Regions from separate parts of the Massilia suwonensis genome, predicted to be linked through region 2. Evidence: predicted binding sites of a transcription regulator. Region 2 holds the regulator's gene; each other region holds the start of a gene.
What was found. Region 2 encodes LexA, which represses DNA repair genes until DNA is damaged. Its sites were predicted from a motif close to ACTGTATNNNNATACAGT; they were not measured.

Region 1 (10,653 bases), 800 kb from region 2:
TCGACGAGCCGCCCGTCGAGGACGATTACCTCGTCTACAACTACAACCGCTTCCAGGCTTGCCGCTTCGGGCTGGAGGGGGCGATCACGCATCCGAAGACCTACGAGACGGTGTCGCTGCGCGAGGATATCCTGGCGACGCTTGGCAAGATGGAGCCGTATGCGGCGGCGCTGGGTAGTCAGGAGGGTTTAAAGCACCTGGCGGCCGCGGCGGCCAACGGGAGCGATGCGGCGCTGTTGCGGCAGCAGTACGAGCAGCAAGGGAGCGTGGAAGGGATGGTGCATGCCGCCATTAACTGGTTCCGCGGCGAGCGGAGATTTCGGCGCAGGTAGGGTGGAGTCCTGACTCCACGCGTTTGGAACGGATGACCATTTGAAACGTATCCCACCTTGGATGCGTATCCGATCATGCGTTTCGATTGCTCACCCGTTCCGCGCGTGGAGTCAGGACTCCACCCTACATATCCCGCAACTCAGCCGCTACCTCATCAAGCCGGGCTCGCCCCTGCCCGGCTGCTTCGCATGATCCGCTCGATGAAATTACGCTTGACCGGCCGCGGCATCCCTTCGTCCACCAGCGCCGCCCAGCGTTCGCACAGCTGCTCGCAGGTCGCGCGCAGCACCGGGTCGATGTCCGGCAGCCGCGCCAGCGCGCTCAGGTGGCGCTCGATCACCGAGGCCAGGCGCACGCAGGGTTTGTCCTTTTCGTCGCGCGCGGTGTAGTGCGACATCAGGTGCAGGACGGAAGCGAGCATGACGACGTCGCGCTGGGGCATGGCGGGCGACGGCGCGGCGCTGCCGATAAGTGGATCGTTCATAACAGTCCCTTCGATCATGTCGTGAATGAGAATGATTCTCATTCATTATGATCAAGAGAGATGGCTGATGCAAGCGGTTTTGCAAGCGTGTGAACATAACCAGGCGGTCATTGTCCAGACGCCGCAAGACGTGGAGTCGGGACTCCACCCTACGTCAGCTGCGATTCGTAGGGTGGAGTCCTGACTCCACGCATTTCTACAATATGAACATAGGCGGTGCGACTTAGAGCCGCGTCTCGCGCGCCGCCCGTAAAAATTCGTCCAGCACAGGCGTGCAGTCGAGCAGGTCGGTGCCGCCCGCCCGGTGAAATTCCGGATGCCACTGCAGCCCCATCACGAAATCCGCCTTGTCGTAGCGGATCGCCTCGACGATCCCGTCCGGATAGGACATCGCCTCGATGCGGATGTCGCGTCCCAGCTCCTTGACCGCCTGGTGGTGGATCGAATTCACGATCGGCCGCCCCGCGTTGGGGAACATGCGGCCCAGCGAGGAACCCGCCGGGAATTCGATCGCGTGGCGGTGGGCGTCGTAGTCGGTGTGCACGTGGGCGAGCGCGGCCGGCACGTTGGTCGCCACGTCCTGGTACAGGGTGCCGCCAAAGGCGACGTTGATCAGCTGGCAGCCGCGGCACACGCCCAACACTGGTTTGCCGGCCTCGACGAATTCGTGCAGCAGTTCCAGTTCGTATAAATCGCGGGCGCGGTCGCCGCTCCATTCGGGCCGCGTCGGCGATTCGGAATAGGTCTGGGGCGAGACGTCAGCCCCGCCCTGCAGCACCAGGCCGTCCAGGTGGCGCGCGTAGTGGCGCAGGGTGATATTGCTGGGGTGGAGCAGGCCGTTCGTGTTCACCGTCGGGATCATGAACACCAGCACGTCGCGCGACATCACCCACTGGGCGATCGATTCCTCGAGATATTGCAGGTTCTTGCTGCGCAGGCCGGTAGCGCCCGGTTCGGGGTGAAAGATGCGGGCCGACACGCCGATGCGCAGGGTGCGGCGCATGAAGTCGCGGCTGAAGCGGTCGCGCAGGGCGCGCCAGCGCGAACTGAGGACGCGGCCGGCCAGGGCGAAAGGCGTGTCGCCGGGACGCTGGTAGCGCGGCGCGCCATTGCCTGCGCGGCGGTCGGGAATGCGCTGCGGTGTTTCAGTGCGGTTTTCCTGCGGCGGACCGGGCGCCTCGCCGCGCTGCTTCACTTGTTCGTCTGCCATGGGACCAATATAGCCCCGCTACGCTCGCGCACGATTCAGAGTTGTAACAAAGTGACACCGGATGAGTTCAGATCACGCCGGCATCTCGGGAAGCGACGCCAATCGTTGAAGCATCGCCACCAGGCTGCGGTCCCCCACCGGCTTGTCGAGCAGCCCGCGCACCCCGGCCCCATGCGCCAGCGTGCTGTCATAGTTAAAAGTGCGGCCCACCAGCAGCACGACCGCCGTCTTCTCCGCTCCTTGCTGCGCCTTGATGTCCCGGCTCAGGCCGTAGGGATCGATACCGGGCGCGGCGGTATTGATCATCGCCAGCGACACCGGCGTCTCGTCGCACAGGCGCACCGCCATCGGCGCGCTGTCGGTCCAGGCGATCGCGAGGCGGCTCGGTCCCACCAGGCCGGCCAGGTGGTCGCGGAAGGCGCCGCCCTTGTCGACGATCAGCACCTTGCCGTCGCGCGGCGGCTGGCGTTCCGAGGGGCAGCCGGCATCTGGTCCGAGCCTGGGACGGCGCCGGCGTTCAGCCAGCAGCGGTTCGCCGCGCGCGCTGAGCAGCATCAATGCACGCCGCCGCTCGGCCAGCAATTTCACCATGCAGGCATACAGTTCGTCCGGTTCGAAGGGTGGAGATAGTTGGGTGTAGCTGGCGCGGGCCATGCCGCCGATGACCAGGGCCGGCGGCGGACAGCGCATGCCGTCGAGCCAGGCCAGGGCAGCGGGACTGGTGCCGTCGGCCAGGACGATGTCGGGCTCCTGCAGGCTGTCCTCATGCAGGCAGGCATACAGCGGTCCCGAGCGCGGGGCGCTGGCCAGCAAGGTCGCCAGGTGCGCGGTGGCACAGGGCGAGAATCCGAGCAGTCTGACTGCGGTCGGCGTTTTTTGTGCATGCATGATCATTATCCGGTGCGTGCGGCGGTCACGAGTCCGGACCTGTTGCAGATCAGATTGCGGTAAGATGGCGAGTCTTGCGATTATTACTGTATGCATGTACAGTAGTAGTCTCAATACATGCCTTCCGCTCAACGGTTCTCGGGGCCGCTTGACGTAGCAAGCTTGCGTACCAATCTAGTCACGTTTCCGCGCGTTGACAAGAACAATCCGCGCATTTGCCGGCGGCCCCTCCTGCTTTTTCCTCCCGACAAGATATAGAATGCGCAGGCTTTCGATAAAACACTGATCAGCATGGCAACCAAGAAACCCGCACCCGATTACAGCGAATCATCCATCCGCGTCCTGAAAGGACTCGAGCCCGTGAAGCAGCGTCCGGGCATGTACACCCGGACCGAGAACCCGCTGCACATCATCCAGGAAGTGATCGACAACGCCTCGGACGAAGCGCTGGGCGGCTACTGCAGCAACATCGGCGTGACCCTGAACGTCGACGGTTCCGTCACCGTCGAAGACGACGGCCGCGGCATCCCGGTCGGCATCCACCCCGAAGAAGGCGTGTCCACGGTCGAAATCGTGTTCACGCGCCTGCACGCCGGCGGCAAGTTCGACAAGGGTTCGGGCGGCGCCTATGCCTTCTCGGGCGGCCTGCACGGCGTCGGCGTGTCCGTCACCAACGCGCTCTCGAAGCGCCTGGAAATCACCGTCTGGCGCAAGGACGAGGACGGCAACGGCATCCACAACCTGGTCTTCGCCGATGGCGACGTCATCGAGCCATTGAGTTCGGTTCCCTTCGAGCGCGGCGGCAAGAAGAACGGTACCCGCGTCACCGCCTGGCCGGACGGCAAATACTTCGACACCCCGAACATCCCGATGACGGACCTGGTGCGCCTGCTGCGCTCGAAGGCCGTGCTGCTGCCGGGCGTGACCGTGACGCTGACCAATGCGAAGACCGGCGACGTCCAGACCTGGCGCTACGACGAAGGCCTGCGCGGCTACCTCACCGAAGCGATGGCGCAGACCTCGAGCGGCCAGACCGTGATCCCGCTGTTCGAAGGTGCGCAATACGCGCCGGCCGGCGACGAAGCCTTTGCCGAAGGCGAAGGCGCGGCCTGGGTCGTGGCCTGGAACGAGGAAGGCGGCCTGGTGCGCGAATCCTACGTCAACCTGATCCCGACCCCGAGCGGCGGCTCGCACGAGTCCGGCCTGCGCGACGGTTTATATGGCGCCGTGAAGGGCTTCGTCGAACTGCACGGCCTGCTGCCGAAAGGCGTCAAGCTGCTGCCGGAAGACGTGTTCGCACGCGTCTCCTTCGTGCTGTCCGCGAAAGTGCTGGACCCGCAATTCCAGGGCCAGACCAAGGAACGCCTGAATTCGCGCGACGCCGTGAAACTGGTCTCGACCTTCACGAAACCGCCGCTCGAACTGTGGCTGAACCAGCACGTCGAGCACGGCAAGAAGCTGGCCGACCTCGTCATCAAGCAGGCGCAGTCGCGCATGCGCTCGCTGCAAAAAGTCGAGAAGAAAAAATCCTCGGGCGTGGCCGTGTTGCCGGGCAAACTGACCGATTGCGAATCCTCGGACATCACCCGCAACGAGCTGTTCCTGGTCGAGGGCGATTCGGCGGGCGGCTCCGCGAAAATGGGCCGCGACAAGGAATTCCAGGCGATCCTCCCGCTGCGCGGCAAGGTGCTGAACACCTGGGAAACCGACCGTGACCGCCTGTTCGCGAACAACGAGATCCACGACATTTCGGTGGCGATCGGCGTCGATCCGCACTCGCAGGGCGATTCGCCTGACTTGAGCGGTCTGCGCTACGGCAAGATCTGCATCCTGTCGGACGCGGACGTCGACGGCTCGCACATCCAGGTCCTGCTGCTGACCCTGTTCTTCAAGCACTTCCCTGCCCTGTTCAAGCATGGCCACATCTGCGTGGCGCGTCCGCCGCTGTACCGCGTCGACGTCCCGCCGCGCGGCAAGAAGCCGCTGCAGAAGCTGTACGCGCTGGATGACGGCGAGTTGCTGGCGATCGAGGACAAGCTGAAAAAGGATGGCCTCAAGGAAGGCAGCTGGAACATCTCCCGCTTCAAGGGCCTGGGCGAGATGAACGCCGAGCAGCTGTGGGAAACGACCATGAACCCGGACACCCGGCGCCTGCTGCCGGTGGCCCTGGGCGGTTTCGACCACGGCGAATCGAGCGCGCGCTTCAATATGTTGATGGGCAAAGGCGAAGCCGCCGCCCGCCGCGCCTGGATCGAAGAACACGGGAACGAAACGGAAGCGGATATTTGATGCGTCGTAAACGCGTGGAGTCGGGACTCCACCCTACGCACACCACGATTCGTAGGGTGGAGTCCTGACTCCACGCGTTGCACCGCCAAGAGAATCGAACAAACTGAATATGACTACGCAAGCAAACCTCTTCGAACAAGCTGCCGAGCCAAGCGACGACATCGAAACGCTGACCCTGTCGACCTTCGCCGAACGCGCCTACCTCGACTACGCGGTCTCGGTCGTCAAAGGCCGCGCCCTGCCCGACGTCTCCGACGGCCAGAAGCCGGTCCAGCGCCGCATCCTGTACGCAATGAACGAACTGGGCCTCGGTCCCACCGCCAAGCCCCGTAAATCGGCGGCCGTGGTCGGCGACGTGCTCGGCAAACTCCACCCGCACGGCGACCAGTCGGTCTACGACGCCTTGGTCCGCATGGCCCAGGACTTTTCCTTGCGCTATCCGCTGATCGACGGCCAGGGCAACTTCGGCTCGCGCGACGGCGACGGCGCCGCGGCGATGCGTTACACGGAAGCCCGCCTGACCCCGATCTCGCGCCTGCTGTTGGATGAAATCGACATGGGCACGGTCGACTTCCAGCCGAACTACGACGGTTCGACGCTGGAGCCGCGCACCCTGCCGGCGCGCCTGCCGATGGTGCTGCTGAACGGCGCCTCCGGCATCGCGGTCGGCCTCGCCACCGAGATCCCCTCGCACAACCTGCGCGAAGTGGCCGACGCCACCGTCGCCATGATCCGCAATCCGAAGATCTCGAACGCGGAACTGATCACCCTGATGCCGGGTCCCGACTTCCCGGGCGGCGGCCAGATCATCACCCCGGCCTCGCAGATCGCCGACATGTACGCCAGCGGCCGCGGCTCGCTGAAGGTGCGTGCGCGCTGGAAGATCGAGGAGCTGGCGCGCGGCCAGTGGCAGGCGGTCGTCACCGAACTGCCGCCGGGCACCTCGGCTGCGAAGGTGCAGCAGGAAATCGAAGAGCTGACCAATCCGAAGGTCAAGCTGGGCAAGAAGACGCTGACGCCGGAACAGATCGCGCTGAAGCAGACGATCCTGAACTCGCTCGATACGATGCGCGACGAATCCGGCCGCGAAGCGCCGGTGCGCCTGGTGTTCGAGCCGAAGTCGAAGAACCAGGACCAGAACGAATTCATGCTCCTGCTGCTGGCGCATACCTCGCTGGAGACCTCGAGCCCGATCAACCTGGTGATGATCGGCGGCGACGGCCGTCCGCGCCAGAAGGGCCTGAACGAGATCATCCAGGAGTGGATCGATTACCGCTTCACGACCGTGCGCCGCCGTACCGAGCACCGCCTGGGCAAGGTCAACGACCGCATCCACATCCTGGAAGGCCGCGAGATCGTCCTGCTGAACATCGACAAGGTGATCGCCATCATCCGCAATTCGGACGAGCCGAAGGCGGCCCTGATCGCGGAATTCAAGCTGTCCGAACGCCAGGCCGAAGACATCCTCGAGATCCGCCTGCGCCAGCTGGCGCGCCTGGAAGCGATCAAGATCGAGCAGGAGCTGTCGCAGCTGCGCGGCGAGAAGGAAAAGCTGGAAGACATCCTGGCCAATCCGTCGACCATGAAGCGCACGATCATCCGCGAAATCGAAGCGGACGCGAAGCAGTTCGGCGACGCGCGCCGTACGCTGATCGAAGAAGCGCAGAAGGCGGTTGCAGAACAGAAGATCATCGACGAACCGGTCACCGTGATCATCTCTGAGAAGGGCTGGGTGCGCGCGCGTACCGGCATCGGCCACGACCCGGCGCAGTTCACCTTCAAGCCAGGCGATACGCTGCTCAACGCCTTCGAGTGCCGCACGGTCGATTCGCTGGTCGGCATCGGCGACAACGGCAAGACCTATTCGGTGCCGGTGTCCGCCCTGCCGGGTGCGCGCGGCGACGGCGTGCCGATCACGACCCTGGTCGACCTGTCGGGCGGCGTGCGCATCCTGCACTACTTCGCCGGCACCGCCGACACGCGCCTGCTGCTGGCAACGTCGAATGGCTTCGGCTTCATCGCCAAGGCCGGCGACATGGTCAGCCGCCTGAAGGGCGGCAAATCCTTCATCACGCTGGACGACGGCGCCCTGCCGCTGCCGCCGCGGATCGTCTCCGACGCGGCCGGCGCGATCGCCTGCCTGTCCGAGAAGGGCCGCGTGCTGGTGTTCGGCATCGACGAGATGAAGGTGCTGACCAACGGCGGCCGCGGCGTGACGCTGATGGAACTCGAGCCGAAGGAAAAGCTGCTGGCTGCACAGCCGATCAGCCAGAAAGGCGTGAACGTGATCGGCACCTGGGCCGGCTCCAAGCCGCGCACGGTGGAGCTGTATGCATCGGGCCTGGAGCCGCACTTCGGCAAGCGGGCGCGCAAGGGCAAGCCGCTGTCGCAGAAGCTGAAGGCGACGGATCTGGCGATGCGTTCCACCGGGGAGTGATGTAGGGTGGACGGCTCCGCCGTCCACGCGTTCAACGCACGGATGCAAATCGAATCGCGGTTTTCACATTCCGGTTGAACGCGTGGACGGGGAACCCGTCCACCCTACGGTTGCGTACCGCGCGATCAAAAAAAATGCCGGCTCGATGCCGGCATTTTTCGTTGACGTCGACCCGATTACTTCTTGGCCGCCGCCTTGTGCACATCGGCCATCGCTTCGGCGCGCACCTGTTCGGTCTTGGCCGCTGCCGTGGCCTTGTCAGCCGCCGCATCGACCTGCTGCTTGAGCGCCTTCTCGTCGGCCTTGATCATGGTCTTCTCGGCCTTCAGGTTCGCTTCCGACACCTTCTCTTCGGCCTTGGCGACTGCCTTGGCGCGGTCTTCCGGGTCGGCCTTGCTGACCTTCTCGGCGGCGTTCGCGTGCGCCTTCACGGCCTTGGCGTGGGCTTTGGCTTTCTTTTCCTGCGCGTCGGCGACGGCCTTGGCGGCTTTCTCGTCGGCCTTGGCGGCTGCCTTCATTTCCTTCGCTTCGGCCTTGGCCACGTCGGCTTCGGCGCGGGCCTCGGCCTTCACGACGGCTTCGGTGTTGGCCGTCGTGACCGGCGCCGTGGTGGTGGTCGTGGTCGTGGTGGCGGTCTGCGCATAGGCGCTGGTGGCGACGAGACCGGCGATCAGGGTGGCGAGCAGTTTGTTCATGATGTTGTCCTTTCGATGCATATGGTGGGTGCGGGTTCTCTCCCGCTTGTTTAACTTTTTATTAACGACGAGCCCAGAATATGCCTCCATGCACAACGGGTCTGTTCGCCATCACACACACCGTTGTTGCGCAACATCAAGCGATTTTTAGCGTGCCGCCGCCCCCGCGTACAGGTCGATGATGTCCGTGATCCCGTCCTGGCACACGGGGCAAAACGCCTCGCTGCGGTCGAACATGATGCACTGCATCGCCGGCCGGTAGTAGCCCTTGGCCTCGTAGTTGGCGCCCTCGAAGGCGCCGATCGTGTGGCGGTGCGGCTGCTTCTCGAACAGGGCTTTGGTACGCGCCAGGTCTTCCCTGAACAGCGCATTCATTTCGCTTTCCGGACGGTTCTCGGCACGCAGCGCGGCGCGCCGTTTCTGGTAGGCGCGCGAGTACTCTTCGTACTCCGCCTTCGGCCACGGCGTCGGCAGCGGCGTGCCCGCCTTCACGTGCTTTGCCCATTTCAGTTTCGACGGGTCGCGCAGCGCGGTCGCATTCGGCTCCCACGGTTCCATGCGCGTGCTGCTGGCCGCGTACGCCACTGGAGACGTGTAGTACTCGTCGGCCAGGCCCGCGAAATGGTGGCCGAACTCGTGCACGAACAGGTAGTTGGCCCACTCGTTGGATGCCGCCGCGGTGCTGAACTGGCCGAAGATGCCGCCGCCGCCATAGGTCTCGTTGTTCACCAGGATCTCGATGAATTCGTAGGGCGCGTACTGGGCGATGTCGCGCAGCGCGCGGTTGTCGAGCGTGAGCACGTAACGTTCGCTGCCGAAGATGTCGTAGCGCGTGCCCAGCCTGGAGGCGTGGTGCACGCCGGTCGAAGGACGCGAGACGCCCGATTCGACGGTCGGCACGGCCAACGCCCAGACGTTGAAGTCATTCGCGCGTTCCTTGAACGGCGAGACCGTGAACAGGTGCTGCGACAGGCGCCGCGCATCCGCCTCGAACTTCTTCATGTCGGCAGCCGTGTAGCCGTCGCCGAGGATCAGCAGGTCGACCTTCTGCGGCGACGGGCCGCTGACTTTCACCGGAATCGGCGTGGCCGGTGCCGGCGGCTGCTTCCTGACGACATCCGGCGCATCGGTATCGATCTCCACACTCCAGGCCACCGAAAAGGCATTGCGCTCGTCGCGCTTCAGGATGCGCACGCGCACCGGACGGTCCGGCTTCGGGAAGCGCACGGACTCGTGAAAACTGCGGCTGATTTTATTGGCCTCGTCGGTCGTACGCCACTCGCCGAAGATGGTGGAAAAGTCGCGCGAGTACAGCAAATCTCCCGTCTTCGCATCGGCCACCTCGACCCGGTTCTGGCCGCGGTTGGTGTTGTCGAAACTGCGCGCGCTGTCGCCCGGCCAGGGCAGCGGTTCGACCAGCACCTGCTCCAGCGCGTAGCTGTCCGAGAGCGCGTTGCCGCTGTGGGTGTAGTCGACGCGGATGGTGGCCGGTTGCGCCGCCTGCGCCAGTGCGGATGCCAGCAGGGAAGCGGCAACGAGCAGGCGCGAAAGAGTACGAAGCATGGGGAATCCTCGAGAAAACGAATCCCGGCATTGTAATCCTGACACAGGCGATTCCGGACAGCGGCGGTGCATACCCGATTCTTGTTGACGCCGGCGCAGCGCCCACCGATGATTACTGAACGACAAGATTCGGAGAACCGATGCGCACCTTGCACCTCCTCGCCGGCGCCCTGCTGGCCCTTCCCTTCGCCTGCATGGCGCAGGCATGCACGTCACCGGGGCAGCGCGTCGACCAGCAGGGTTTCGTGCGCATCAACGGCATCGAGCAATGGGTCACGATGCAGGGCGACAGCTGCGCCAATCCGGTCATCCTGATCGCCCACGGCGGGCCGGGCAATCCGCAAAGCCTGTACGCGAACGGCCCCGACGCGGCCTGGCGCAAGGACTTCACGGTCGTCCACTGGGACCAGCGCGGCGCCGGCATGACCTATGGCCGCAACAAGCCAAGTGAAGACGAGAAGCTGACCGTCGAGGGCTTGCGCGACGACGGCCTGGCCGTGGCGCGCCACGTGCGCGAACGGCTCGGCAAGCGCAAGCTGATCCTGATGGGCGGTTCCTGGGGTTCGGTGCTGGCGGTGAACATGGCCAAGACTGACCCGGACCAGTTCTGCGCCTACCTCGGCACGGCGCAATTCGTCGGCCACCACCAGAACACCGACGGCCACGCGAAACTCATCGAACTGGCGCGCGCGGCCGGCGACAGCGCGACGGTAGCGACCATCGAGGCGCTCGGCCCGCCGCCCTGGAAGAATCC
Region 2 (10,653 bases):
CCGCATGCCTCGGCCACGCTGGCCCAGAACCTCGGCAACATGGGTTTCCATCGCTACACCTATGCCGTGTTCGGCATCATGGAAGACAAGGACATCGAAGGCGTGCTCAAACCCATGGCCGGAATCGTCGACCACTGGTGCCTGGCCGAGCTGCCGTCGCCGCGTTCGGCGAAGGGCGCCAATCTGGCCGAGAAGGTTGCGGCGTTGCGTCCGACCGGGGCGAAGGATAGCGATTTTTCGGTGACGCAGTTCGCCGATCCGGCGGCGGCATTTGCAAATGCGGTGAGCCGTGCCGAGGAGAATGATAGAATTGTGGTCTTTGGCTCGTTCTATACCGTCGCCGGCGTGATGGCGGCCCGAAAAAACTCTCTTCACTGACATACAGACGCATGGGCTTGTTCTCGATTTTTGGTAAAAACAAGCAAGAAAGCGCCGCCCAGGATAGTGGCCGAATCTCGCGTGACTTCGCCCGCGATGACGCCGACTATGGGCAGCAGGCCCGTTCCAAGCGTGCCAGTCACGCAAATTCGGCCAACGAAAGCGGGCAGGGCGGTTCGCGCCGCAGCCGCAGCGGCGGCGACCCCATGCTGCCGGAAAAGAAGCGCGCCCGGCGCCGCCTGGTAGGGGCCGTCGCGCTGGCGCTGGCCGCCGCCGTCGGCCTGCCGATGCTGCTCGATTCCGAACCGCGTCCGCTGTCCGGCGATATCGCGATCCAGATCCCGTCGAAGGAAAAAGCCCCCGCGCTGCCGATGCCTGCGTCTCCGGTACCGGCCGCCGACAGCGTCGACCAGGACGAGGAAGTCATTGCACCGCCGCCGCTCGCGCCGGCCCCGCGCCCGGCGCCTGTCGAAGCGCCAACCGTGAAGACGGTGGACGTGGACAAGGAGCCGAAACCGGCCAAGCCGGAACCGAAGCTGGCCGAACACAAGCCGGAGCCGAAGCCGGCCGAGCACAAGCTGGAAACGAAACCGGCCGAGCGCAAGGTGGCCGAGAAGCCTGCCGAGAAGCCTGCGCCGAAGAAGCCCGAAGACAAGCCTGAACCGAAGCCGGTCACGCCGAAACCGAAGGACAGCGAAGCGGCTCGCGCACTGGCGCTGCTGGAGGGCAAGCCCACCAAGACCGCCGAAGCGCACCCGCGCACTGAAGAGAAGGCGGAAGCCGGCCAGCGTTTCGTGGTGCAGGTGGCGGCCCTCGCCACCCAGGAAAAGGTCGACGAACTGCAGGCGCGCTTGCGGGCCGGCGGCATCAGTTCCTTCACCAAAAAGTCCGGCGCCCTGATCAAGGTCCAGGTCGGACCCTTCGGCAGCCGCGAGGAAGCTGACCGGACCAAGGCCAAGCTGGGCAGCCTGGGCTTGAGCGGTTTCCTGGTCCCGGTCTGATAGGTGTGCTTGCTGCGTGACGATTTTCGATTATCTGGTTTTGTTCGTGCTGGTAGCGTCGGTTGTCATCAGCACCATGCGTGGTTTAGTGAAGGAAATCCTGTCGCTGACGGGGTGGGTTGTCGCCTTCGTCGTGGCGAATGCCTATGGCGCGCGCCTCGCGCCGCTGTTGCCGGATATGATACCGGGCGAAACGACGCGCCTGATCGTGGCCTTCGTCGCCCTGTTCCTCGGCGTACGCATCCTGATGGGACTGCTGTCCCTGGCGATCGGCGCGCTGATCGACGCGGCCGGCCTGACGCTCGCGGACCGCGGCCTCGGCGGCCTGTTCGGCCTGGCGCGCGGGATTGTAATCGTGCTGGCCGCCGTCATATTGTGTTCCATGACAGCCATTCCCCAACAAGCATTCTGGAAAGACGCGCTGCTGTCCCCGCTGGCCGAGGCCGGAGCGCGCACCGTCAAGCCATTTCTCCCTGCTGCGCTGGCGCAGCACGTACATTTTTAGTTTCGTTTTTAAATCCTTTCGTAACAGCATTCAGTTCTTAGGAGCGCACCATGTGTGGCATCGTCGGCGTCGTCTCGCAAACTCCCGTCAACCAGTTGTTGTACGACGCATTGCTGCTGCTGCAGCACCGCGGCCAGGACGCAGCGGGCATTGCAACCAATCACAGCAGCATGTTCTCCATGTACAAGGCCAACGGTCTCGTGCGCGACGTGTTCCGTACCCGTAACATGCGTTCGCTGCAGGGCAATACCGGGATCGGCCACTGCCGCTACCCGACCGCCGGCTCCTCGAGCGAGGAAGAAGCGCAGCCCTTCTACGTGAACGCTCCCTTCGGCATCACGCTGGCGCACAACGGCAACCTGACCAACCAGGCCGAGCTCAAGGAAGCCCTGTTCCGCAACGACCGCCGCCACATCAACACCAATTCTGACTCCGAGGTGCTGCTCAACGTGCTGGCGCACGAGATCCAGGAAGCGGCCAACGGTTATTCGCTCGACGCCGAAGCCATCTTCAAGGCGGTCGGCGTGGTGCATCGCCGGGTGCGTGGCGCCTATGCCGTCGTGGCCCAGATCGCCGGCCACGGCATGCTCGCCTTCCGCGACCCCTACGGCATCCGTCCGCTGTGCATCGGCATGAACGAAGGCGAGAACGGCGTCGAGTACATGGTCGCCAGCGAATCGGTGGCCCTGGAAGGCATCGGTTTCCGCTTCCTGCGCGACGTCGCGCCGGGCGAAGCCGTGTTCATCGATAACGATGGCGTCCTGCACGAGCGCCAGTGCGCGGAAAATCCCTCGCTCAATCCCTGCGCCTTCGAATACGTCTACCTGGCGCGCCCGGACTCCGTGATCGACGGCGCCTCGGTCTACGCCACGCGCCTGAAAATGGGCGAATACCTGGCCGACAAGATCCGCAAGGAGATTCCGGTCGAGGAAATCGACGTCGTCATGCCGATCCCGGATTCCTCGCGTCCGGCCGCGATCCAGCTGGCGCTGAAGCTCGGCGTCGAATACCGCGAGGGGTTCATCAAGAACCGCTACATCGGCCGTACCTTCATCATGCCTGGCCAGGGCATGCGCAAGAAATCGGTGCGCCAGAAGCTCAACGCCATCGGCTCCGAGTTCAAGGGCAAGAACGTGCTGCTGGTGGACGATTCGATCGTGCGCGGCACCACCAGCCGCGAAATCGTGCAGATGGCGCGCGAAGCGGGCGCCCGTAAAGTCTTCTTCGCCTCGGCCGCGCCGCCGGTGCTGTTTCCGAACGTCTACGGCATCGACATGCCGACCCGCGACGAGCTGATCGCCTACGGCCGCACCGTCGAGGAAGTGTGCAAGGAAATCACCGCCGACCGCCTGGTCTACCAGGACATCGACGCGCTCAAGCGTTCGATCTCGGACGTGAACCCGGCGCTGACGAATTTCGAGGCATCCTGCTTCGACGGCGTGTACATCACCGGCGACGTGACCCCGGCCTACCTCGACAACCTGGAGACCGCGCGCCATAACGGCGGCAAGGGCGTGTCGCAGGACGACGTGGTGCGTACCCAGCTGAACCTCAATCCGCCGGTCGCCGCCGAGTAAGCCTGTCATGAGCGAGAAAAAGAACTACGGTTTCACGACCACCATCCTGCACAACGACCGCCGCAAGGCGATCGAGCAGGGTTCGCTGCACAAGCCGGTGCATACCTCGGTCGCCTTCGGCTACGACGACGCGCGCCAGCTGGCTTCCGTGTTCCAGGGCAAGGAGCCGGGCTTCCGCTACGGCCGCCAGGGCAACCCGACGGTGTCGGCGCTGGAAGACAAGATCACCAAGATGGAAGACGGCGTCGCCAGCCTGTGTTTCGGCACCGGCATGGCGGCGATCGGCGCGCTGTTCCAGGCGCTGCTGAAGGCGGGCGACCACATCGTCTCGTCGAGCTTCCTGTTCGGTAACACCAACAGCCTGTGGCAGACGGTGGCGGGGCAGGGCGTCGAGGTCGATTTCGTCGACGCGACCGACGCCGCCAACGTCGAAGCGGTGCTGCGCGAGAACACCCGCATGGTCTTCGTCGAGACGATCGCCAATCCGCGCACGCAAGTGGCGGACCTGGCCCGCATCGGCGAACTGTGCCGCGCGCGCGGCATCCTGTACGTGGTCGACAACACGATGACCACGCCGTATTTGTTCCGCCCGAAGGCAGTCGGTGCCGGCCTGGTCGTCAATTCCCTGACGAAATCGATCGCCGGCCACGGCATCGCTCTCGGCGGCGCGCTGACCGATACGGGATTGTTCGACTGGAGCGCCTACCCGAACATCGCCGCCAACTTCCGCAAGCAGCCGAGTGCAGCCCAGGGCATGGCCCAGCTGCGCGCGAAAGCCCTGCGCGACTTCGGCGCCGCCCTCGGTCCGGAAGCGGCGCACCACATCGCCGTCGGCGCCGAAACCCTGGCGCTGCGCATGGAGCGCACCTGCGCCAACGCGCTGGCGCTGGCGCAGATGCTCGAAAGCGACGAGCGCGTCTCCGCAGTCCACTACCCGGGCCTTGAATCCCATCCCCAACACGGCATCACCAGCCAACTGTTCCGCGCGGGCGGCTCGCTGCTGAGCTTCGAGCTGCGCGAAGATATCGATCCGTTCGACTATCTGAACCGCCTGAACCTGGCGATCCCGGCCAGCAACCTTGGCGACACGCGCACCCTGGTGATTCCGGTGGCGCACACGATCTTCTTCGAGATGGGCGCAGAGCGGCGCGCGAGCATGGGGATTGCCGAGTCGCTGATCCGGGTGTCGGTGGGGATCGAGGATACCGAGGATCTGCTGGACGACTTCCGCGGCGCGCTGGAGGCCTGAAGCAGAAACAGGCGCCCGGGATGGCGGCATGAGCTTGCATCCTGCCGCCGGCCTGGCAGTCGCGCGGCGATAGGATGTGAAAACACGACACTGCCCGCATGCAGAATGCATTGCGCTACAAACATTACCGTTTTATCATCGTTCAATAACAACCTGAAAGGACGATGTCATGCGCCGCCTCGTATTCTCCCTCCTTTTCGTCTGCCTCACTGCCAGCGCCGACGATCTCGCCGATGCCAACCGGCTGCTGGCCGCCAAGGATTATGCCAAGGCGCTACCGCTCTATACCAAGGCCGCGCAGGCCGGCAACCCGGAAGCGCAGTTCCGCCTGGCTGAAATGTACTGGTTCGGCGACGGCACGGCGCAAGACCTGGATGCCGCGCGCGACTGGATGGCAAAAGCGGCCGCTGCCGGCGTGCCCGATGCCAGGGAGTCGCTGGCCATCCTCGAGCGGCGCAAGACCCGCGGCAAGGAAATCAACTACTGGATGAGCGAATACCGCGGCGAAGAGCTGCGTTCCGGCAAGTACGCCTGCGCAGCGCCGGCGATCCCGGTCCTGTCCAAGACCAACGAGGAAATCCAGGCGGTCAGGGCTTCCGTCGCCACGTGGCAGGAGTGCTACAACGGCTTCGTCAGCAATTTCAATGCTGCGATGCCCCCAGGTAAAGTGATTCCACAGGACGTGCTCGACATGATGAGCCCGGCCGAATTCGAACGCGTGCAGGCCCATATCGAGCCGACCTACCGCAAGATCCTGGCCGACGCCCAAACCCAGGCCAATGCAACCCTGGCGCAACGCGACGCCTGGGAAAAGGCGACCCAGTCCTTCGTCAAGGAAGAGAACGTGCGCCGCAAACGCCAGATCGAACTGGAAACCACGCGCATCGTGCGCGACAACGAATTGCGCCTGCACGGCGGTACGGACGCGCGGGTAAGTACAGGTAAATAATCCGCAGGGAAGCGACTTCCCGGTTGAGCAGGGCCGCATCTCGCAGTATGATGGGCCTTGCTCAACCTGTTACTCCCATGAAAAAATTCCTGTTTTGTGCCGTCCTGTTCGCGAGCTTGCCCGTCAGCGCCGCGAACGATCTCGCCGCTGCCAACGCCTTGTTCGAGCAGAAAAAATATCCGGAAGCCCTCGCGCTGTACACCAGGCTGGCCAATGCCGGCAACGTCGACGCCCAGCAGCAATTGGGCCAGATGTACTGGTACGGCGAAGCGGGCGCCGTGGACGAGGCCAAGGCCGAGGCATGGTTCCGCAAGGCGGCCGCCAAAGGCAATGCGGTGGCCGCCAGCTCCCTGGTCGTCATGCAGCAGCGCGTGGAGCGGCGCGCCGACATCGATTATTGGGTAGGCAAATACGATGGAGCCGAGCTGAAAAGCGGAAAGTATTACTGTCCCGCGCCCCGGATCCCGGCCATCTCCAAGCAGCCCGACGAGATCGAGCGGGTGTCGGCGGCCATCTCCAACTGGCAAGCCTGCTACAACGGTTTCGTCGAAAACATGAACGCCTCCTCGCCCCTCGTCAAGCGCATTCCCGCCGATGTCGTGAAGCTCATGAACGCGTCAGAGACCGAACGCGCCAAGACCTATCTGGCGACGGTGCAGGAAAACCTGGTGGAAGAGGCCAAGGTAAGTGCCAAGCTGGTCCTCGCCGACGTTGCCGCCTGGCGCAGCGCGACCGAAGCCTACGTCAAGGAACACAAGGCGATCATCGACGCTGGTCCTTCGGCCGAGCGCCAACGCGAGATCGATGCGCGCAGGAGCAATTACAGCCAGACCGGGAAATAAACCGGGACGTAAAAAAGCCGCGTAAGCGGCTTTTTTTATGATCCGATGCAGCGATCCGGTGTGCAGGTCGAATGCGCCGGTCAGTGCCAGCTGCGCATCAAGCCAACCGCCAGGCCTTCGAGCGCGAACTCGTCGCCCGGTTCCACGCGGATGACCTTGAAGTCCGGGTTTTCCGGCAGCAGCTCGATCGTGTCGCCGGTCTTGCGGTAGCGCTTGACGGTGACGTCTTCGCCGAGACGGGCGACGACGATCTGGCCATTCTTGGCGCTGTCGATCTTTTTGACGGCGAGGAAGTCGCCATCCATGATGCCGGCGTCGCGCATCGACCAGCCGCGTACTTTCAGCAGGAAATCGGGGCGGGCGCCGAACATGGCCGGGTCGACGTTGTAGGTGGCCTCGACGTGTTCCTGGGCCAGAATCGGCGAGCCGGCGGCGACGCGGCCGACCAGCGGCAGCGACATCAGGAGGGCGGCCGGCACGTGCGGCACCGGTTCCGGCGTGGAGGCGCCGATCAGGCGGATGCCGCGCGAAGTGCCCGAAACGATCTCGATGGCGCCTTTGCGGGCCAGAGCCTGCAGGTGTTCCTCGGCGGCGTTGGCCGACTTGAAGCCCAACTCTTTGGCGATTTCGGCGCGGGTCGGCGGGAAGCCGGTATTGTCGATCGCTTCCTTGATCAGGTTCAGGATCTGTTCTTGCCTTGCAGTGAGCTTGAGCATGGATCTACCACGGGTTAATGATTCAGACTGTATTTTTGTACAGTATTCGTGGATTTGCAAGTGATACTTTCAAGTGCAGGCAATTTAAGCTGTTCATCGCGAGCATACGTCGGGTCAAGCCAACGTATGCTCTTCGATTACCTACATATTACCTATGTATCAGCCCCAGGGATCGAGGTCCCAGCCGCCCCAGCGGCATTGGTTTTCGTTCGTCCTGACGAAATAGTCCGTTTCTTCACCAGATCGATACCACCGGCCGGAACAGGTGAATTCAGCGTGGCCCACCTCGACCGAGTATGTTGCATCGCTATAGTAAATATTCGTGTAGCCGTACGGCGGCGCTGCATAGGCGGCAGCGGCGACGAAGGCCAGCGCTGCACCGATCAGGGAAGCTTTTTTCAGTTTCATGTCATTCTTTCTTAAAATGATGAAGTTAGGTCTGAAACGCACATTTGATCCCAGTCGCAAAGTTGCGACAAGGAAAGTTGGCATAGTTAAAATGTTAAATCAACAAACTTGCAAATTTTATCCATGCAGGGTTATACGCTTAGCTCTGGCGTACAGAAGTACCTGGCCCCTGCTGCCTGCCCCTAGGGTGATTGTGCTGCGCTCGAAGTCGCGTTATAATTGCCGGCTTTCCCTTCCCACACTCGTCTTGACGCCGAGGTGGGCATTTGTTTAAACGTCCTCAAGGAGTGTTGCATGCGTCATTATGAAATCGTTTTTATCGTCCACCCGGACCAAAGCGAGCAAGTCCCGGCGATGATCGAGCGTTACAAGACCACGGTGACGAGCCGCGGCGGTAACATCCATCGCGTGGAAGACTGGGGCCGTCGCCAGATGGCTTACCAGATCCAGAAGCTGCCGAAGGCACACTACATCTGCATGAACATCGAGTGCGACAACGAGACCCTGGTCGAGCTGGAAACCGCATTCAAGTTCAATGATGCCGTGCTGCGTCACCTGACCGTGAAGATGAAGAAAGCTGAAACCGCTCCATCGCCAATGATGAAGTCGGTCCAGCGCGAAGACGCAGCCAAGAGCCACCGCGCAGAAGCCCCGGCTGCTGCCCCGGCCGCCGCTGCCTGAATTCTTCTGCCAGGAATCGTGAACTCCTAGTGAACCAGCTTCAAGTCGTCGCGACGATTGCTGAACGCGACGTACTGCGCTACACCCCCGCCGGCGTGCCGGTCGTCTCGGCAATCCTGATGCACAATTCGCAGCAGGTCGAGGCAGGAGTGGAGAGACAGGTCCAGTTTGAAATCGCCGCGTTCGCCGCGGGAGAAATTTCGGGCCGTTTCGCAGCAGCAGAGCTGGGCGCCGCGCACCAGTTCACGGGATTTCTGGCCAGGAAGAATCGCAACAGCAAAGCCCTGGTGTTTCACATCATTGATTTCAGTGCTGCCGCTTAATTACCTAGCGGCCCACCTTTTAGATATACAGGAGCCTCAAAATGGCATTCGGTAAAAAGTTCGACAAAAACAAGGCTAAAGAAAAACTCAAGCGCAAACAGCAGAACCCGCTGTTCAAGCGTAAGAAGTTCTGCCGCTTCACCGCTGCAAACGTGGAACAGGTCGATTACAAAGACGTCGACACCCTGAAGGACTTCGTCCAGGAAAACGGCAAGATCATGCCGGCACGTCTGACCGGCACCAAGGCGCACTACCAGCGCCAGGTCGACACCGCGATCAAGCGCGCACGCTACCTCGCGCTGCTGCCGTACACCGACCTGCACAACGCCTAATCGCGGCTGTCAGTTCAGAACATCCTGGAGAAAAATATGCAAGTTATCCTTTTGGAAAAAGTTGTTAACGTCGGCAACCTGGGCGACGTGGTCAAGGTCAAGGACGGTTACGCACGTAACTTCCTGATCCCGCAAAAGATGGCCCGCCGTGCAACCCAGGCCGCTGTGGCCGAGTTCGAAGTCAAGCGCGCCGAGCTGGAAAAAGCTGCTGCTGAAAAGCTGGCTGCTTCGCAAGCCCAGGGCGACAAGCTGAGCGGCATGACCATCACCATCGCACAGAAAGCCGGCGTCGACGGCCGTCTGTTCGGTTCGGTCACCAACTTCGACATCGCCGAAGCCCTGAGCAAGCAAGGTTTCGCAGTCGAAAAGGCGCAAGTGCGTCTGCCGACCGGCCCGCTGAAGACCACCGGCGAGCACCCTGTTGCCGTCGCGCTGCACACCGACGTCGTCGTGGAAATCACGATCGCTGTCGTCGGCGAAGCTGCCTAAGTAAGTCCGCAGTTTACAGTCAGTAAGCTGTTGTTTTAAAGAAAAAGCCGGGTTATCCCGGCTTTTTTTATTTCCGGAAACTCGCCAATTATTTCAGCCGTGTGACCGGAAAGGTTATAATGCCCGCCATGAATACCCCCGCAGATCCGCAAATCGAATCGCTGCGCATTCCCCCGCATTCCATCGAAGCAGAACAGTCCGTCATCGGCGGCCTCCTGCGCGACAATGCGGCCTGGGACCGTATTGCCGACTTCATGCACGCGGACGATTTTTATCGCTACGACCACCGTATCATCTTCGAACAGATGGTGCGCCTGATTAACAGTGGCAAGCCGGCCGACGTGATTACGGTCTACGAGGCCATGGTCTCGCTCGGCAAGGCCGACGACGTGGGCGGCCTGCAATACCTGAACGCGATGGCCCAGAACACGCCGTCCGCCGCCAACATCCGCCGCTACGCTGAGATCGTGCGCGACCGCGGCGTGCTGCGCAAACTCATCACCGTCGCCGACGAAATTTCCGGCAACGCGTTCAATCCGCAAGGCAAGGAAGTCAAGCAGATGCTTGACGAAGCCGAATCCAAGATCTTCGCCATCGCCGAGCAGGGCGCGCGCGGCGCCCAGGGCTGGACCGCCGTGCAGCCGCTGCTGACCCAGGTCGTCGAGCGCATCGACGAACTGTATTCTCGCGAAAACCAGGGCGAGATCACCGGCGTGCCGACCGGCTTCATCGACCTCGACAAGATGACCTCGGGCCTGCAGCCGGGCGACCTGGTCATCGTCGCCGGCCGTCCGTCGATGGGCAAGACCGCGTTCTCGGTGAACATCGGCGAGAACGTCGCCATCGAAGCGGGCCTGCCGGTCGCCGTGTTCTCGATGGAGATGGGCGGCGCCCAGCTGGCCATGCGTATGCTCGGTTCGGTTGGCCAGCTCGACCAGCACCGCCTGCGTACCGGCCGCCTCAACGACGAGGACTGGCCGCGCCTGACGCACGCGATCCAGAAGATGAACGATGCCCAGCTCTACATCGACGAGACGCCGGCGCTGAACCCGATCGAGATGCGCGCACGCGCGCGCCGCCTGGCGCGCCAATGTGGCAAGCTCGGCCTGATCATCGTCGACTACCTGCAGCTGATGCAGGGCAGCCAGCCGGGCGACAACCGCGCTTCCGAGATTTCCGAGATCTCGCGTTCGCTAAAGGGCC
Region 3 (10,653 bases), 950 kb from region 2:
TGGCCCCGCTGACGGGCAAGGGCTCGATCGGCGGCTTCGACATGCGCCGCGACACCATCGCCTATACCCAGGCGACGCTGTCCTCGCCGGCCCAGCTGTATGCGTCCACATTGCGCGGCGCCACGCCGAAACAGCTGACCAACAACAACGCCGACAAGCTGGCGGACGTGCGCTTCGGCGAATACGAGCAGTTTTCGTTTGCCGGCGCAAATGGCGACACCGTCCACGGCTACGTGATGAAGCCGTGGAACGCCCAGCCCGGCGTGAAATACCCGATCGCCTTCCTGGTGCATGGCGGCCCGCAGGGCAGCTTCGGCAACGCCTGGAGCTATCGCTGGAATCCGCAGGTGTATGCCGGCGCCGGTTATGCGGCCGTCTTCATCGACTTTCATGGTTCGACCGGCTATGGCCAGAAGTTCACCGACGCGATCAGCGGGGATTGGGGCGGCGCGCCGCTGGTCGACCTGCAAAGGGGCCTGGATGCGGCCGTGAAGAAATTTACCTGGCTGGACCGCGGCCGTAGCTGCGCACTGGGCGCCTCCTATGGCGGTTACATGATGAACTGGATCGAGGGTAACTGGTCCGACGGCTTCAAGTGCATCGTCAACCACGACGGCGTGTTCGACACGCGCGGCATGGCTTATTCGACCGAAGAGCAATGGTTCACCGACTGGGAAAACGGCGGCGCCTATTTCGCCGTGCCCGAGCAGCACGAGCGCTTCAATCCGGTCCACCACGTGAACAAGTGGAAGACGCCGATGCTCGTGATCCAGGGCGACCTCGACTTCCGCATCCCGACCGCCCAGGGCCTGTCCACCTTCACGGCCCTGCAGCGCAAGGGCATCGAAAGCAAGCTGCTCGTGTTCCCGGACGAAAACCACTGGGTGCTGAAGCCGGCCAATTCGCTGCTCTGGCACCACACGGTGATCGGCTGGCTCGACCAGCACCTGAAGCAATGATTTTGGCAATTTGACCCGAAATCGACCCGCCGCATGGCGGGTTTTTTTACGACAAACGTCAAATTAATTGCTTTTGGTTATCTAATGGAATGGTATGATTCTGCCCTTGCCAGACCAAAGGCTTTTACTTCAAGTACCTACTGCATGCACGTCGGACAGGCGAACGAGCTCAAACCCCAGGATGTCGACTTCGAGACCATGAATCTCCAGGTCGGCACGCGCCTGCAGCTCATCACCCATCGCCGCGTCAAGCCGGTCCAGCACTTCTCGAGCCTGATCGGCTACGTCAAGGATGAGTACATCATCCTCAAGATCCCGATGGAAAGCGGCGCGCCGATCGCACTGGCCGAGGGCGAGCGCCTGACGATCCGCGTGTTCTCGGGCATCAAGGTCTGTTCCTTCGCCTGCACCGTCGAGCGCGTGTTCGCGCGGCCCCTGTACTATGTCCACGTTTCCTTTCCGACCTCGGTGCAGGGCACCAGCCTGCGCACGGCAATGCGGGTCAAGGTCGACCTGCCCGCGCAGATCCACGGCAGCGGCACCCACAACAAACCGCTGGCCTGCACGATCCTGAATTTGTCGGTGAGCGGCGCCCTGGTGGTGTCTCCGAACCGCCTGCCGGCTGACGAAGAGCAGATCACGCTGCAGTTCTCGCTGAAGGCGCCGCCGGACGACCAGGAAGTGCGGGTGTCGACGCGCGCGGCGATCCGCAACGTCAACGTCGCCAAGGCGGCCGACGACAGCGACCTGTACACTTACGGCCTGCAATTCATCGACCTCGATCCGGGGCACTACACCCTGCTGCAGAACATGACCTATGAGGCGCTGCTGGCCGACCGGCAGAAGATCGTCTGAGGCGCGTCGCCTGCAATGCAAGACCCCGCTGCGGCGGGGTTTTTTATTGGTGGATCAGCCGGCCTTGCCCTTGCAGACCGCTTCGGGGCCGATCTGCTTTTGCGGAACGGTCGGCGCGCTGCAGCTCCAGACGCCGCTATCCTTGTCGCGCGTGAGGGTGATGGTCTGGTCCTTGACGCTGGCGGGACCGGCCACGATCTGGCAAGTCAGGCTGGCGGCCTCGGTGTTGGCGGCCGCGCCGAACTTGCAGTTGGCGGTGGGCTTGTCGGCGGCGGCCAGGCCGATGTCTTGCGGCCCTGCGACGGTCTCGCCATCGTTGAGGCGGGTATCGACACCGACCTTGCCGGCGGCGACTTCGGCCAGGGCCACGCCGAACTTCGATTTCGCCATGTAGTCCTGGTAGGCGGGAATCGCGATCGTCACCAGGATTCCGATGATGGCGACGACGATCATCAGTTCGACCAGGGTAAAGCCTGCTTCTTTCTTCCTCACAAGGTTCGTGCGTGTCACGGTAATTCTCCGGTGGTTGAAGAGTCCGCAACGATAACCGTGAGCGCCAGAGCACGATTGAGGAGACGCAGCCAAAAACAAAAACCCCGCCGAAGCGGGGTTCTTGAGTCAGGCAAGGCCGGTATTACGAAGCTTTGCAGACGCCTTCCGGGCCAATCAGTTTCTGGGCGACATTTGCGCCGCAGGTCCAGGCGCCGCTGGTGGCGTCACGGGTCAGGGTGATGGTCTTCTCTTTCACGCTGGCAGGACCGGCGACGATCTTGCAGGTCAGGGTGGTGGCGCTGGCGCCGAAGGTGCAGTTCGCGGTCGGCTTGTCAGCAGCGGCCAGGCCTGCGTCTTCCGGCGCGGCAATGGTTTCGCCGTCGTTCAGCTTGGCATCGAAACCGACTTTACCGGCCGACACTTCAGCCAGGGCAGCGCCGAACTTCGACTTGGCGGTGTAGTCCTGGTAAGCAGGGATGGCGACAGCAGCCAGGATGCCGATGATCGCGACGACGATCATCAGTTCGATCAGGGTGAAACCCGCTTGGGCCTTCTTAACAATTTTCATCGATTTCATGGTGTTACTCCGGTCAGGTAGAGAGGGGGTGTCTGTTGCGTTGCTTGGTGCCACGCTTTCTCTATTGCAAGCCGCGTGCCAGCCTGATTTCGCCCCTGTTCAATAATTACCCAACAATAAAAGTGACAAAAGCCGTCGCTGGACAGCTTTTGGGGTGACAAGTTTTGTCGGCTGCTGCCAATTTATGCCAGATGGGTGAACATTTTTGCATGGTCGAGCACGAGCGTTTTGCGTAGCCGACAAAACAAAAACCCCGCCGTAGCGGGGTCTTGGTGGATGCAAGTTCAGCTATTAGCCGGCGGTCTTGCCGGTGCAGATGCCGGTCGCGCCGATGAGCTTTTGCGGCACGGTAGTGGCAGCGCAGGTCCAGGCGCCGGTGGTTGCGTCGCGGCTCAGGGTGATGACCTGGTCTTTCACGCTTGCCGGACCGGCGACGATCTTGCAGCTCAGGCCGGTAGCAGGAGCGGCAGCAACGTCGAATTCGCAGTTGGCGGTCTTGTCGGCTTTCTTGTTCAGGCCAGCCTGTTCAGGTGCGGTGACGGTGTCGCCGTCGTTCAGACGCGAATCGTAGCCCACTTTACCAGCCGACACTTCAGCCAGTGCGGCGCCAAACTTCGACTTGGCGGTGTAGTCCTGGTAGGCGGGGATCGCGACAGCAGCCAGGATGCCGATGATGGCGACAACGATCATCAGTTCGATCAGGGTGAAGCCGGCTTGGGTCTTCTTAACAATTTTCATCGATTTCATGGAGTTCTCCGGGTAGGTATTGGGTTGTCTGTTTTGGTAGTGCTTCGTGCCACGTTCTCTATATTGCAAGCGCCGTGCCAGCCCATTTCCGCATGGAATCGATAATTCGATGACAATAAAAGCGACAAAAGATGTCATTACAGCTAGTTGGTATGACAAATTTTGTCACTCAGTGTGCAATTTCTGTCTGACAACAATTCAGCTGACGAAAATTGTTGTGCCGGTCTATGCACCAATAAAAAAGGGAAGCCCGCAGGCTTCCCTCTTCAGAACAAGAACTGTCCGGTATTACAGCATGGCCTTCAGCAGGCGTGCCATTTCCGATGGGTTCTTGGTGGCTTTGATGCCGCACTCTTCCATGATGTCCAGCTTGGCTTGCGCGGTGTCGGCGCCGCCCGAGATCAGCGCGCCGGCGTGGCCCATGCGCTTGCCCGGAGGAGCGGTGACACCGGCGATGAAGCCCACGACCGGCTTCTTCATGTTGTCCTTGACCCAACGTGCTGCGTTGGCTTCGTCAGGACCGCCGATTTCGCCGATCATGATGACCGCGTCGGTATCAGGATCGTCGTTGAACATCTTCATCACGTCGATGTGCTTCAGACCGTTGATCGGGTCGCCGCCGATGCCGACTGCCGACGATTGGCCCAGACCCAGTGCGGTCAGCTGGCCGACTGCTTCATAGGTCAGGGTGCCCGAGCGCGAGACGACGCCGATGCGGCCCTTGCGGTGGATGTGACCCGGCATGATGCCGATCTTGATTTCGTCCGGGGTGATCAGGCCTGGGCAGTTCGGGCCCAGCAGCAGGGTCTTCGAGCCGGCCTTGGCCATGCGGTCCTTCAGGGCCATCATGTCACGGACAGGGATGCCTTCGGTGATGCAGATTGCCAGGTCCAGGTCGGCTTCGACGGCTTCCCAGATCGCGGCGGCGGCGCCTGCCGGCGGCACGTAGATGACCGACACGGTCGCGCCGGTAGCGGCTTTCGCTTCGGTGACGTTGGCGTAGATTGGAATGCCTTCGAAGTCTTCGCCGGCTTTCTTCGGGTTCACGCCTGCGACGAAGGCAGCCTTGCCGTTCGCGTAGTCGCGGCACATACGGGTATGGAACTGACCGGTCTTGCCGGTGATACCCTGGGTGATGACTTTAGTATCTTTGTTGATCAGGATCGACATTTTTTATTCCTTGAATTAGGCGTTACCAGCTGCAGCGGCGACGACGGCCTTGGCTGCATCTTCCATCGTATCGGCGGCGATGATCGGCAGACCGGAGTCGGCCAGCATCTTCTTGCCCAGGTCTTCGTTGGTGCCCTTCATGCGCACGACCAGCGGCACTTGCAGCGACACGGCCTTCGATGCGGTGATCACGCCTTCGGCGATGACGTCGCAACGCATGATGCCGCCGAAGATGTTGACCAGGATGGCTTTCAGGCCTGGGTTCTTCAGCATGATCTTGAATGCTTCGGTGACTTTCTCAGCCGTCGCACCGCCGCCCACGTCCAGGAAGTTGGCCGGCTCGCCGCCGAACAGCTTGATGGTGTCCATGGTGGCCATGGCCAGGCCGGCGCCGTTCACCAGGCAGCCGATGTTGCCGTCGAGCGAGATGTAGGCCAGGTCGAACTTCGATGCTTCGACTTCGGCTGGATCTTCTTCGTCCAGGTCGCGGTAAGCCATGATTTCCGGCTGGCGGAACAGGGCGTTGGCGTCGAAGTTGAACTTGGCGTCGAGGGCGATGACCTTACCGTTGCCGGTCAGGATCAGCGGGTTGATTTCGGCCAGCGACGAATCGGTTTCCCAGTAAGCCTGGTACAGGCCTTTCAGGTTCTGGCGGGCTTCGGCCAGCGATTCGGCAGGGATGCCGATCTTGGTCGCGATGTCGTCCGCTTCAGCATCGGTCAGGCCGACCGACGGGTCGATCGCGATCGAGTGGATTTTTTCAGGGTTCGAGTGAGCGACTTCCTCGATGTCCATGCCGCCTTCCGATGAGGCCATCAGCACGACCTTCTGGGTCACGCGGTCGGTGACCATCGAGACGTACAGTTCCTTCTTGATGTCGGCGCCTTCTTCGATCAGCAGGCGGCGCACCTTCTGGCCTTCCGGGCCGGTCTGGTGGGTCACGAGCTGCATGCCCATGATCTGGTTCGCGTATTCGCGCACTTGCTCGATCGACTTGGCAACCTTCACGCCGCCGCCTTTGCCACGGCCGCCAGCATGGATCTGGGCCTTGACCACCCAGACCGGGCCGCCCAGCTCTTCAGCTGCCTTGACGGCCTCGTCGACCGACATGCACGGAATGCCGCGCGGAACCGTCACTCCGAACTTTCGGAGGATTTCTTTGCCCTGATACTCATGGATTTTCATGCTGGCTTCCCTTCTTCTGTTACTGATTTAGATAGGTTAATTGAAGTACTTCGACATCGGTCTCAACCCTGTACGGCCTTGATTACCCAGCGCGGGTAATACTTTGCCACAGCGGGGCCGTCGGCGCGCAGCGCGTGGCAGCGGTCGATTTCATACGGACGCACAGCTTCGCCCGGTGGCGTGGCGCTGCGTGTCTCGAATGCGTCATCGGCGAAGGCCTGGATTGCCGCGGTGGGCAAAACCTGCGCCAGTTCGGTCAGGTGGGTGCAGCCGAGCACGCCCGAGAGGCGGTCTTTCAGGTGCAACCGAAAATGTTTGGCGAGCGACAGGCCGATCAGCTTTTTATAGGCGGGGCCGATGGTGTCGCAGTAACCGGGATAGGGCACCGAATCGGACGCGGCTTCGGCGTCGACGATCTCGAGGTCACGGTTGATGGTGATGCGCAGGCTGAGGTCATGCACGGCGGTGCCGGCCGGACGGGTACCGGAAGCCAGTTCGATGTCGCGTGCCTTGATGTCGCGAATGCGCGCGTCAAGATCCCACAGGCCATCGTCGCGCGCGTACGCTTCGACCGTAATGGCGCGTGTATGCCGCAGGGAACGCGGGGCGGGAGAGGACAAAGGCATAAAAACCGTGCCGACGGAGCGGCAATTAAATGTATGCAGCCGGTGTGCAAAGTGCACGTCACCGCAGCTTCTGCGGCGACAACCGCTCATGCGGCGCTGCTTAAACCGTGAAAGTTTAGCACAGGCCGGGGCCAGTTGCACTGCAACATGAGGGCAGAAAGCGTGCGCGGGGACGCGTCGGCGGGAAAGGTGGCAAGCTTGCCAATATTGATCTTGGGTAGCCGCGCTGCATGAAAGCCGACGGTCAGGCCTCGCCGTCCTTGGTAAAGCAGAGCGATCCCGCGGCGTCGATGCAGATGCCGCCGGCGCTGTCGAATTTCACGGGCCACAGGGCGCGCGCCGGCTCGGGCTGCTCGCCGCGCCAGGCCAGGCCGTGGAACGTAGCGTCGGCTTTGTCGCTGCGCGCCTCGTCCCAGCGGCCGCGGATTTCCTCGGTCATGCTGTCCGGGCCATCGATCTGGAGCACGTAGTCGCCGCTGGCCCGCACCTCGAGCACCATCGTTTTTTCCGCCGTACCGAGCCGGTAGATGCCGATCGGCTCAGCCGGCTGACGGCCGCAGGCGGCAAGAACGAACAGGGAGACGAGGAGACAAGTCGTTTTCATGATGACAACTTTCTGGACAAACAAAAACCAGCGTGCAGCGTCATCCGGGGTTGAGGAATATGCGGGCGCATATCGCCGGATGGCGCTCCACGCTGGCGCCTGGGAATAGATGATTAGCTAAGAGAGCCGCGGACAGTCGCGACAGCGGTGACGATCTAGAGCACCTTAAAACTCGTCGTCCTCGGGTGCACCCTTCAGGGCCACACGCACGGCACTGCTGGAAAAGCCGCGTGCCATCAAAAAACGCATCTGCTTGCTGCGCTCGGCCGCGTCTTGCGCGACGGTGCCGAATTTACGTTGCCAGACCTCGAGCGCACGCGCGGTCTCGCTCTCGGCGAGATTGGACTTCAGTTCAGCCAGCGCTTCGCCATTGACGCCGTGGCTTTGCAGCTCGGCCATGACACGGCTGTTACCGTAGCGCCCAGCCTTTCGATGAATCAGCGATTCGGCAAAGCGTTCCTGCGACAGCCAGTTGTTCTTCTCGAGAAAATCGAGGAGGGCGTCGATGTCGTCGCCCTCCTCCGCATGACGCGCCAGCTTGCGCTTGAGCTCGAGCCGGCTGTGCTCCCTCATGGAGAGGAAGCGCAGGGCACGTGCTTTCAGGCTCAGGACTGGTTGGCGCATCGCGGTGCAGCACATCGGATGGGATCGAGCATCGGACTGACACCCGATCCCGCCCCGATTACTCCGAAACAGCCTTCAGCTTCGGCGCCTTCTCTTCGCCTGCGCCGGCAGCTGCATCGGCTGCCACTGGCGGCAGTTCGCGCACGCCAAGGGCGGCACGGACCTTGTTCTCGATTTCGCGCGCCAGAGCCGGGCGGTCTTTCAGGAACAGGCGGGCGTTGTCCTTGCCCTGGCCGATACGTTCGCCGTTATAGCTGTACCAGGAACCGGACTTCTCCACGATCTTGTTGTCGGCGCCCAGATCGAGGATTTCGCCTTCGCGCGAGGTGCCTTCTCCGTACAGGATGTCGAAGTGGGCTTCGCGGAACGGAGGCGCGATCTTGTTCTTGACGACCTTGACCTTGGTTTCGTTACCGATCACCTCGTCGCCCGACTTGATCGAACCGGTACGGCGGATGTCCATGCGCACGGAGGCGTAGAACTTCAGCGCGTTACCGCCGGTCGTGGTTTCCGGGCTGCCGAACATGACGCCGATCTTCATACGGATCTGGTTGATGAAGATGACCAGGGTGTTCGTACGGTTGATCGAGGCGGTCAGCTTGCGCAGTGCCTGCGACATCAGACGTGCCTGCAGACCTGGCAGCGAATCGCCCATGTCGCCTTCGATTTCGGCGCGCGGGGTCAGTGCCGCCACCGAGTCGATGACCACCAGGTCGACCGAACCCGAACGCACCAGGGCGTCGGTGATTTCGAGCGCCTGTTCGCCGGTGTCCGGCTGCGAGATCAGCAGCTCGTCGAGCTTGATGCCCAGCTTTTGCGCATAGGTGACGTCGAGCGCGTGCTCGGCATCGATGAAGGCGCAGGTGCCGCCCAGCTTTTGCATCTGTGCGATGGTCTGCAGGGTCAGCGTGGTTTTACCCGACGATTCCGGACCGTAGATTTCCACGATACGGCCGCGCGGCAAGCCGCCAACGCCGAGGGCGATGTCCAGGCCCAGCGAACCGGTCGAGACGGTCTGCACTTCTTCGACCGGCATGTTGGCGTCCATGCGCATGACCGAACCCTTGCCAAACTGCTTCTCAATCTGCGCGAGGGCGGCGGCCAGTGCCTTGCCTTTTTCGGAGGCGTTGATTGCTACTTTTTTGTCGTCCATAATTTTCTCTCAGTCTTGGAGGTACCAAGGTGTGGGTACCCTCACGCTTTTCAAGGTCACTACTGTATAAAAATCCAGTGGTTTTGGCAAGCGAGATTTTGCTCGAACGTTGCAGAAGACTCGCATTGTTGCGCCAAATCAAACACAATGCGAGTAGAGGGAATATCTAATCGTTAAGAGGGTGATCTTATGCGAATTTTGCTTGCCGAAGATGATAGCGTACTCGCCGACGGACTGACGCGTTCGCTGCGCCAGTCCGGCTATGCGATCGACGACGTGCGTAACGGCCAGGACGCCGACACCGCCCTCTCGACCCAGGAATTCGACCTCCTGATCCTCGACCTCGGGCTACCTAAAATGTCGGGCCTGGAAGTGCTGCGCCGCCTGCGCGCGCGCTCTTCCCTGCTGCCGGTGCTGATCCTGACCGCGGCCGACTCGGTCGAGCAGCGCGTCGAAGGACTCGACCTGGGCGCCGACGACTACATGGCCAAGCCCTTCGCCCTGTCGGAACTCGAGGCGCGGGTGCGCGCGCTGACCCGGCGCGGCGCCGGCGGCGGCCCGACCGTGATCCGCCACGGCCCGCTGGTCTACGACCAGGTCGGGCGCAGCGCCTACATCAACGAGCAGATGCTCGATCTGTCGGCGCGCGAACTGGGCCTGCTGGAAATCCTGCTGGCCCGTACCGGACGCCTGGTCTCGAAGGAGCAGCTGGTCGACCACCTGTGCGAATGGGGCGAGGAGGTCTCGAACAACGCCATCGAAGTCTACGTGCACCGCCTGCGCAAGAAGATCGAGGTCGGCGGCGTGCGCATCGCCACCGTGCGCGGCCTCGGCTATTGCCTCGAAAAATATTCCGACGCCCGCGCAGTGACCGGCGGCGCCGGGGCCGACGCGAGCACCGAATCGAAGTGAACGAACGCGATGCGGGCTTGACGGACGTGGCAGCCGCGCTGCCCGAGCCGCTCTACGTCCCGCCGAATCCGGAACCGGAAGAAAACATCCAGCACTCGCTGTTCGGCGAGATCCTCGACTGGATGCTGGCGCCCCTGCTGCTGCTGTGGCCGATGAGTATCGCGATCACTTACCTGGTCGCGAAATCGATCGCCAATCAACCCTTCGATCATGCGCTGGAAGACCGGGTCACGGTGCTGGCCCAGCAGGTGCGCGAGGAGAACGGAGTCATTAACACCCGCCTGCCGAACAGCGCGCGCGACATCCTGCGCGCGGACGACATCGACAGCGTGTATTTCCAGGTGGTGGACGCGGCCGGCCGCCATGTCGACGGCGACCGCGAGCTGCCGCGCCCGCGCGACGATGAGGCCGACAAGGATGGCGCCGTGTACTTTCGCAATGCCGCGCTGCACGGCAATCCGCTGCGCATCGCTTACCTGTACATCAACCTCGATCCGCTGGCGCCGCCCGACAGCAACTCGCCCGCCTTCCCCCGTAAAGCCCTGGTGCAGGTGGCCGAGACCCTGGACAAGCGCGCCCTGCTCGCCAACGAAATCATCAAGGGCGTGATCCTGCCCCAGTTCATCATCCTGCCGATCATCCTGGCCCTGGTCTGGTTCGCCCTCTCGCGTGGGCTGTCTCCCCTTGCGGAACTGCAGGAACGCATCCGCGCCCGCTCTTCCGACGACCTCTCTCCCATCGATTCCCGT

Region 1: a site for LexA is predicted at 3,001-3,018, ahead of ACFPQ5_RS18745 (DNA topoisomerase IV subunit B). Genes of this name have one in related genera too.
Region 3: a site for LexA is predicted at 9,054-9,071, ahead of recA (recombinase RecA). Genes of this name have one in related genera too.

What each region holds. Positions count from the first base shown of each region.
Region 1 covers NZ_JBHSMR010000013.1:2,374,726-2,385,378, forward strand. The annotation lists gene ACFPQ5_RS18725 (YbdK family carboxylate-amine ligase) at 1-332, shown strand, start outside; gene ACFPQ5_RS18730 (hypothetical protein) at 488-817, opposite strand; gene ACFPQ5_RS18735 (gamma-glutamyl-gamma-aminobutyrate hydrolase family protein) at 1,041-2,027, opposite strand; gene ACFPQ5_RS18740 (response regulator) at 2,100-2,915, opposite strand; gene ACFPQ5_RS18745 (DNA topoisomerase IV subunit B) at 3,207-5,204, shown strand; gene parC (DNA topoisomerase IV subunit A) at 5,314-7,641, shown strand; gene ACFPQ5_RS18755 (hypothetical protein) at 7,818-8,336, opposite strand; gene ACFPQ5_RS18760 (IgA Peptidase M64) at 8,484-9,899, opposite strand; gene ACFPQ5_RS18765 (alpha/beta fold hydrolase) at 10,040-10,653, shown strand, end outside.
Region 2 covers NZ_JBHSMR010000013.1:1,576,799-1,587,451, reverse strand. The annotation lists gene folC (bifunctional tetrahydrofolate synthase/dihydrofolate synthase) at 1-378, shown strand, start outside; gene ACFPQ5_RS15185 (SPOR domain-containing protein) at 390-1,379, shown strand; gene ACFPQ5_RS15180 (CvpA family protein) at 1,396-1,884, shown strand; gene purF (amidophosphoribosyltransferase) at 1,935-3,461, shown strand; gene ACFPQ5_RS15170 (cystathionine gamma-synthase family protein) at 3,469-4,710, shown strand; gene ACFPQ5_RS15165 (tetratricopeptide repeat protein) at 4,880-5,659, shown strand; gene ACFPQ5_RS15160 (SEL1-like repeat protein) at 5,737-6,501, shown strand; gene lexA (transcriptional repressor LexA) at 6,582-7,217, opposite strand; gene ACFPQ5_RS15150 (DUF6289 family protein) at 7,377-7,625, opposite strand; gene rpsF (30S ribosomal protein S6) at 7,920-8,306, shown strand; gene priB (primosomal replication protein N) at 8,336-8,629, shown strand; gene rpsR (30S ribosomal protein S18) at 8,671-8,961, shown strand; gene rplI (50S ribosomal protein L9) at 8,998-9,450, shown strand; gene ACFPQ5_RS15125 (replicative DNA helicase) at 9,579-10,653, shown strand, end outside.
Region 3 covers NZ_JBHSMR010000013.1:2,525,265-2,535,917, forward strand. The annotation lists gene ACFPQ5_RS19445 (S9 family peptidase) at 1-959, shown strand, start outside; gene ACFPQ5_RS19450 (flagellar brake protein) at 1,104-1,814, shown strand; gene ACFPQ5_RS19455 (pilin) at 1,869-2,324, opposite strand; gene ACFPQ5_RS19460 (pilin) at 2,449-2,883, opposite strand; gene ACFPQ5_RS19465 (pilin) at 3,175-3,630, opposite strand; gene sucD (succinate--CoA ligase subunit alpha) at 3,919-4,800, opposite strand; gene sucC (ADP-forming succinate--CoA ligase subunit beta) at 4,816-5,985, opposite strand; gene ACFPQ5_RS19480 (DUF2889 domain-containing protein) at 6,048-6,611, opposite strand; gene ACFPQ5_RS19485 (hypothetical protein) at 6,856-7,215, opposite strand; gene recX (recombination regulator RecX) at 7,381-7,839, opposite strand; gene recA (recombinase RecA) at 7,898-8,992, opposite strand; gene ACFPQ5_RS19500 (response regulator transcription factor) at 9,182-9,904, shown strand; gene ACFPQ5_RS19505 (sensor histidine kinase) at 9,901-10,653, shown strand, end outside.